One region of the Hafnia paralvei genome, then DNA from elsewhere that is predicted to be linked to it. Evidence: predicted binding sites of a transcription regulator. Region 1 holds the regulator's gene; each other region holds the start of a gene.
The links. The regulator ArgR, encoded in region 1, controls arginine synthesis, uptake and breakdown. The targets are predictions, from matches to a motif close to ANTGAATAAAAATACANT.
Positions count from the first base shown of each region.

Region 2: argC (N-acetyl-gamma-glutamyl-phosphate reductase) is a predicted target of ArgR. The motif match lies at 950-967, and genes of this name have one in related genera.
Region 3: argA (amino-acid N-acetyltransferase) is a predicted target of ArgR. The motif match lies at 1,395-1,412, and genes of this name have one in related genera.

Region 1 covers NZ_CP083737.1:605,103-607,381, forward strand. Annotated here, with positions in the region: gene yhcN (peroxide/acid stress response protein YhcN) at 1-247, opposite strand, end outside; gene argR (transcriptional regulator ArgR) at 678-1,148, opposite strand; gene mdh (malate dehydrogenase) at 1,616-2,279, shown strand, end outside.
Region 2 covers NZ_CP083737.1:115,106-117,384, forward strand. Annotated here, with positions in the region: gene argE (acetylornithine deacetylase) at 1-903, opposite strand, end outside; gene argC (N-acetyl-gamma-glutamyl-phosphate reductase) at 1,062-2,084, shown strand; gene argB (acetylglutamate kinase) at 2,117-2,279, shown strand, end outside.
Region 3 covers NZ_CP083737.1:3,726,382-3,728,660, reverse strand. Annotated here, with positions in the region: gene recD (exodeoxyribonuclease V subunit alpha) at 1-15, shown strand, start outside; gene argA (amino-acid N-acetyltransferase) at 38-1,366, opposite strand; gene amiC (N-acetylmuramoyl-L-alanine amidase AmiC) at 1,600-2,279, shown strand, end outside.

The DNA of each region.
Region 1 (2,279 bases):
CGGTTGCGTGGAATGAACCTTCATTACGCGCTTCAACGACACGATAGGCAGTTGCGCCTTGTGCATCCGCTTTGGCTGATAATGCTGCTCTGATATCGCTAGGTGCAGCGCTGACACCGCTAACACTGATAGTGCCGATAGGCTGCATGTTAGAGGCTTGAGCGTTATCGACTAGCTGAGCGGCGAATGCACCGAAAGAAAGAGATGAGAGAATAGCCAGAGCTGCGATAGAAGTTTTAATTTTCATGATGTATGCCTCAGAGATTATCTTATTTAGTTATTGAACTGTGATTCATGTCACGAAAAGAAGTGTACACCTAGTAACTATAAAAATTAATAGCTAGCTAATTGTTTTTTAGGTTTATTTGTTTGGTATTCACGTAGTAAATATATTCAATTGGAATAAAAACAGAGTGAATTTTGTTCTTTTTGGCTTAAATACTAATAAGATCAATAAAATGACATCATGTTGCAAAACGTGCGGAACATGGAGTTTACCCCCTGTCGCAGTACGTATGTTGACTGAAAAGACCATCATTATCATTAGGTGCAGAGTATTGTGCCGTACACATACGCTAAACTAGCAGAAAGGAGAGATCAGCTGAGCCAGAGGGGGGGAGAGGGAAATCAGGTAGGAAATGAATAGGCCCGACAAATAATCAGGCCAGAGAGTGGGCTTAAAGCTCTTGATCGAATAGTGACAAGATAGCGTCGTGCAGCTGTTCTACTGAAAAACCTTTGGCTGGCGTGGTGAAAATTGTGTCATCGCCTGCAATGGTTCCCAGAATGCCTTCTGATTTGCCTAATGAGTCTAATAAACGTGCAATCAACTGTGCTGCGCCTGGGCTGGTATGGATGACAACCACTGAATCGTTGTAATCGACGTCGAGCACGAGATTTTTCAGAGGGCTGCTGGTCGTTGGGACGCCAAGTTCAGCAGGCAGACAATACACCATCTCCATCTTTGCATTTCGCGTGCGCACTGCACCAAATTTGGTCAGCATACGAGATACTTTGGATTGGTTGATATTCTCAAAGCCTTCATCTTGCAGTGCCTGCACGATCTCACCCTGAGAGCTAAATTTCTCTTCCTTGAGTAGCGCCTTGAATGCCTTGATCAAGTCTTCTTGTTTTGTTGGAGTTCGCATTCTTCACCGTAGAAATAGAAATAGAGAACATTATTATGCGCAATAATGAATTTTTATGCAATTTAAGTGCAAAAAATATTAAGTCGGCCATTAAGAAATCAAACCGGCAAGGGCGTGATTTTATCACCTTGCTCATAAAATGAATATGTTAGTCGAATCTGTGACTAAGTCTTCATCATTGGTAAATGGTTTGTTATTAAAATGATGTTGTTGTGATGTAAAGGAAGGGTGTAATGTAACGGCCGGGTAATCAGCTGTGATAAGTGCGCAACGAATTCCTACTTTGTAACCCTATGCCTTTCATGCATAAGCTATTTTTTATTATAAACCTTGCAGTAGGACATGGAATTAGTGCGTCATATCCCAATCTTTGTGTTAACAGATTGTTTTTTAAGACATGATGGACTAAGGTGCGCGGTAATGCATTCACGGCACTCTTAAATTAAAGATAAATCAAGGAGTATAGAATGAAAGTTGCAGTTCTCGGCGCAGCCGGCGGTATTGGTCAGGCTCTCGCCCTTCTTCTTAAAACTCAGCTTCCTTCAGGTTCAGAACTCTCTCTTTATGACATTGCGCCGGTGACTCCGGGCGTTGCTGTCGATCTCAGCCACATCCCTACAGCAGTTAAAATCAAAGGTTTCAGCGGTGAAGATGCGCGTCCAGCATTGGAAGGCGCAGATATCGTGTTGATTTCTGCGGGTGTTGCACGTAAGCCGGGTATGGATCGTTCTGACCTGTTTAACGTAAACGCAGGTATCGTACGCAATCTGATTGAACAGGTAGCGAGTACTTGTCCGAAAGCCTGTATCGGTATTATCACTAACCCAGTTAACACGACAGTAGCAATCGCTGCTGAAGTGCTGAAAAAAGCGGGTGTGTACAATAAAGATAAGCTGTTCGGTATTTCTACATTGGACGTTATCCGCTCCAATACCTTTGTTGCCGAGCTGAAAGGTAAGAACCCAGCAGAAGTCGAAGTACCTGTAATTGGCGGTCACTCTGGTGTGACAATCCTGCCTCTGTTGTCTCAGATCCCAGGTGTGACCTTCTCCGAACAGGAAGTTGCCGATCTGACTAAGCGTATCCAGAATGCAGGCACTGAAGTTGTTGAAGCTAAAGCCGGTGGCGGGT
Region 2 (2,279 bases), 490 kb from region 1:
CGGCACGTGCAGATGCTCGATAGTTAAACGTCCCGGCCACTTCTCGCTTACCGGTGCCAACGCTTGATTGAGTAACTCGTCGATATCGTTGAGCGTCATACCCGGCAGAGGGCGAATATCCATATGCAGCTCACAGCAGGCGCAAATACGATTGGGCGCGTCACCGCCGTGGATGTGTCCGAGGTTCATTGTGGGATAAGGAATGTTAAAGGCATCGTGGTGATAACGGTCTTTGAGCGTATTGCGCAGAGTTAACAGATGCCCGATAGAGTCATGCATTAATTCGATGGCGTTAACGCCACGCGCGGGATCGCTTGAATGGCCAGATTGCCCTGTAATCCTAATAGCTTCCGATAAGTGCCCTTTATGCGCCCGTACAGGCTTGAGAGATGTAGGCTCACCAATGATGGCGCAGTCAGGGCGTAAATGCGTGGTCGCCGCGAAATAGCGTGCGCCAGCCATCGTGGTTTCCTCATCTGCAGTCGCCAAAATATAGAGCGGCTTGCTGAGTTTGCTGGCATCGATGTCGCGAAGCGCATCCAGAATAAAGGCAAAAAAGCCTTTCATATCTGCGGTGCCGAGCCCGTAGAGCTTATTGTCGTGTTCGGTAAGGGTGAAGGGATCACGTGTCCAGCGACCATCATCAAACGGCACGGTGTCCGTATGCCCCGCCAACATTAAGCCACCAGTACCTTGGCCAATACTGGCCAGTAAATTGAATTTGTTACGCGTATGTGGCACAGGTTGAACCTCAACGCGAAAGCCGAGATCGCCAAACCACCCCGCTAGCAAGTTGATTAATGCTTCATTACTTTGATCGAGCGCGCTGTCGGTTGCACTGATGGACGGCGTGGCGATCAAGGCGCGGTACAGCTCAATAAATGGTGGTAATTTCATATTCACTGTTGACAGCCTTTAGTTAGGATAGTATCAATATTCATGCATTATTTATGAATAAAAATACAATAAGCGCTCGCCGAATGAAACTGTAAAAGTTATGATGTGCAGCGCTAAATGTAATATTTACGATCGATGATTAACCAAGAAGGTGGAAACGACAGATGCCTAACGCACAGTCTCAGTTAAACGGGTTAATTGTAGGGGCCAGCGGCTATACCGGCGCGGAACTTGCCGTCTATCTGCAGCGTCACCCTGCTATGAACATAACTGGTTTAACGGTTTCAGCGCAAAGCTCAGATGCAGGAAAGTTACTTTCTGATTTGCATCCGCAGCTGAAAGGCATCGTTGATCTGCCATTGCAGCCTATGGGCGACGTAGCTCAGATGGCAAAAGGTGTTGATGTCGTATTTCTCGCGACGGCGCACGAAGTTAGCCATGATTTAGCCCCGCAGTTTTTGCAGGCTGGCTGTGTGGTGTTTGATCTTTCCGGTGCATATCGGGTGAATCAGGCGAGTTTTTATCAAGACTATTATGGATTTACACATCAGCACGCCGACTGGCTAGACAAAGCTGTTTATGGTCTGGCGGAGTGGCGGGCTGAAGATATCAAACAGGCGCAGCTGGTGGCCGTTCCTGGCTGTTATCCAACAGCGTCACAGCTGGCGTTAAAGCCGCTAATTGATGCGAACCTGCTCGATTTAAACCAATGGCCGGTGATTAACGCCGTCAGCGGTGTCAGCGGAGCGGGGCGGAAAGCCAGCATGACCACGAGTTTTTGCGAAGTGAGCTTGCAGCCCTACGGCATATTTACTCATCGCCATCAGCCAGAAATTTCGACTCACTTGGGAACGCCGGTGATTTTTACACCTCACTTGGGCAATTTCCCGCGCGGAATTTTGGCGACCATCACCTGCAAATTGAGTGTAGGCGTGACGGTCGAGCAGGTAAAAGCTGCCTATCAGCAGGCCTATGCTGAAAAACCATTGGTTCGGGTATATGACCAAGGTGTTCCGGCCATTAAAAACGTAGCGGGGACGCCGTTCTGCGATATTGGTTTTGCTCTACAGGGCGAGCACCTGATTATCGTTTCCGCAGAAGATAATTTACTGAAGGGTGCGGCAGCTCAGGCCGTGCAGTGCATGAATATCCGCTTTGGCTTTAATGAAACACAATCATTGCTGTAACGATGAAACTTAAACTTTAAAAAGAGACTGCTATGAACAATCCATTAATCATCAAGTTAGGTGGGGTTTTGCTGGATAGCGAAGAGGCGATGCAACGCCTGTTTCAGGCTTTGGTTGCTTATCGCCAAAGCCATCAGCGACCGCTGGTGATTGTTCATGGCGGTGGATGCCTAGTTGATGACCTGATGAAACAGC
Region 3 (2,279 bases), 1.6 Mb from region 1:
ATGCAGCCCGCTTGATTAGCGGACCGCATGGAGTGTTTTAGGATAGATCGGCGAGCAAGATCTTAGAGCGGCGCTGGTAGTTGTAGAGTTCTTGCTTTTGTAGTGGCAAAACATCAACTTCGGCAGGCGTAAAGCCTCGTTCCTGAAACCAATGAATGCTGCGGGTGGTCAGCACAAAGAGTTTCTCCAGTCCCATCTGCCGTGCCTGCGCTGCGACGCGTTTAAGTAGCGCTTCGCCTCGCGATGAACTGCGATAGTCAGGATGAACGGCGACACATGCCATTTCACCAATACGTTCTTCTGGGAAGGGATAGAGTGCAGCGCAGGCAATGGTGAGATTGTCTCGTTCAATGATCGTGAACTGATCGATTTCACGCTCTAACTGCTCGCGCGAGCGGCGTACCAAAATGCCTTGCTGCTCAAGCGGGCGGATGAGTTCTAAAATGCCACCGATATCGTTGATATTAGCACGGCGAATTTGCTCTGCGCTTTCCATGACGATCTGTGTGCCGATGCCGTCACGCGAGAACAGCTCTTGCACTAAAGCGCCATCTTCCTGATAACTAATCAGATGACTGCGACCGACTCCGCTACGGCAGGCTTTAACCGCACCGCGCAGAAAACGGACGGTGCCGGAGTTATAATCGCCAGACGCTTCCAGTTTTTCGATGCGTGTTTGCGCTTCGTTAGGCAGCAATTCTGACATGATGCTGCCATCTTCGTCGATCACGCCCTGAGAAGAGCAAAAGCCAATGAGCTTTTCCGCTTTCAGCTTTATGGCGAGCTGAGTGGCGACCTCTTCTGAGGTCAGGTTGAAGCTTTCGCCGGTAACTGAAACGGCTACGGGCCCCATTAACACGATGGCACCGTTGTCGAGTTGACGATGGATAGCTTCTTCATCGATCCGGCGAATACGCCCGCTGTGGCAATAGTCTACGCCATCATCCACGCCAAGCGGCTGAGCAATAATGAAGTTTCCGCTGACCACATTGATATGGGCGCCTTGCAGTGGCGTGTTGTTGAGACTCATCGACAGACGCGCTGTAATATCCAGTTGCAACTGACCTGCTGCCTGTTTAACCAGTTCCAACGTTCGCGAATCTGTCACTCGAGTGTGTTTGTGATAAACAGGCTCATGATGGTGTTCATTCAGATTGCTATCGATCTGCGGGCGAGCGCCATACACAACCACGAGCCGGATACCCAAGCTGTGCAATAGCCCAATATCATTAACGATATTGGCAAAGTTTTCATGCTCAATCGCCTCTCCACCTAGCATGATGACGAATGTCTTGCCGCGATGAGTATTGATATAGGGTACTGAGTGACGAAAACCCTGAACCAGTTCGGTGCTGCGCTCCTTCATGAAACCCTCTGAATTTTTATTCGCTAAAACTGTATTTTTATTCTTTATTGCGAATAAAGGCAAGTGTGAATTTTATGTAAATTCAAGTGATGAACGAGATTACCGTCGTCATCTGTAAAACTCCGTTAAGCATTTTCTAATGACAGTTCCCCTCTGATTCGATAAAGTTTTGCCCTAAAATTTGTGCGGGAGCGTTCTACTCCGCTGTTTTTGGCTATTTTATTTGGGATTGCATGACAAACTCGAACCATAATCTGACTCGTCGTCGTTTGTTGCAGGGTGCTGCAGCTACCTGGTTTTTGAGCGTAAGCCGGGTAGGTTTTGCTGCGTCTGCACAGGTGATTGCTGTGAGGGTATGGCCATCGTCAACTTATACTCGAGTGACGTTGGAATCGAAAATTCCACTGAAATATAAACAGTTTGCATTAACTAACCCTAATCGCATCGTGGTGGATATCGAAGGTGTTCACCTTAATAGCGTATTGAAAGGGATTAGTCATCAGGTACAGTCGGGCGATCCCTATTTGAAAACGGCTCGCGTAGGGCAGTTTGACAAAAATACTGTGCGTCTGGTTTTAGAACTTAAGCAGGAAATCAGCCCTAAGCTGTTTACCCTTGCGCCTTTTGCTGAGTTTAACAATCGCTTAGTTGTTGATCTCTATCCAGCTAAAGGTTCTGCGGCAGAAGAATCAGATCCTTTGCTCGCATTGTTGGAAGATTATAACAAAGGTGATTTAGGCAAGAGCCTGCCGCCAGAGGGGCCACAGAAAGGGAAAGCAGGGCGCGATAGACCGATTGTTATCATGCTAGATCCTGGTCACGGTGGTGAGGATCCCGGTGCAATTGGTAAAAACAAAACTCGCGAAAAAGATATTGTGCTGAAAATTGCGCGCCGGTTGAGTGCGCTAATTAA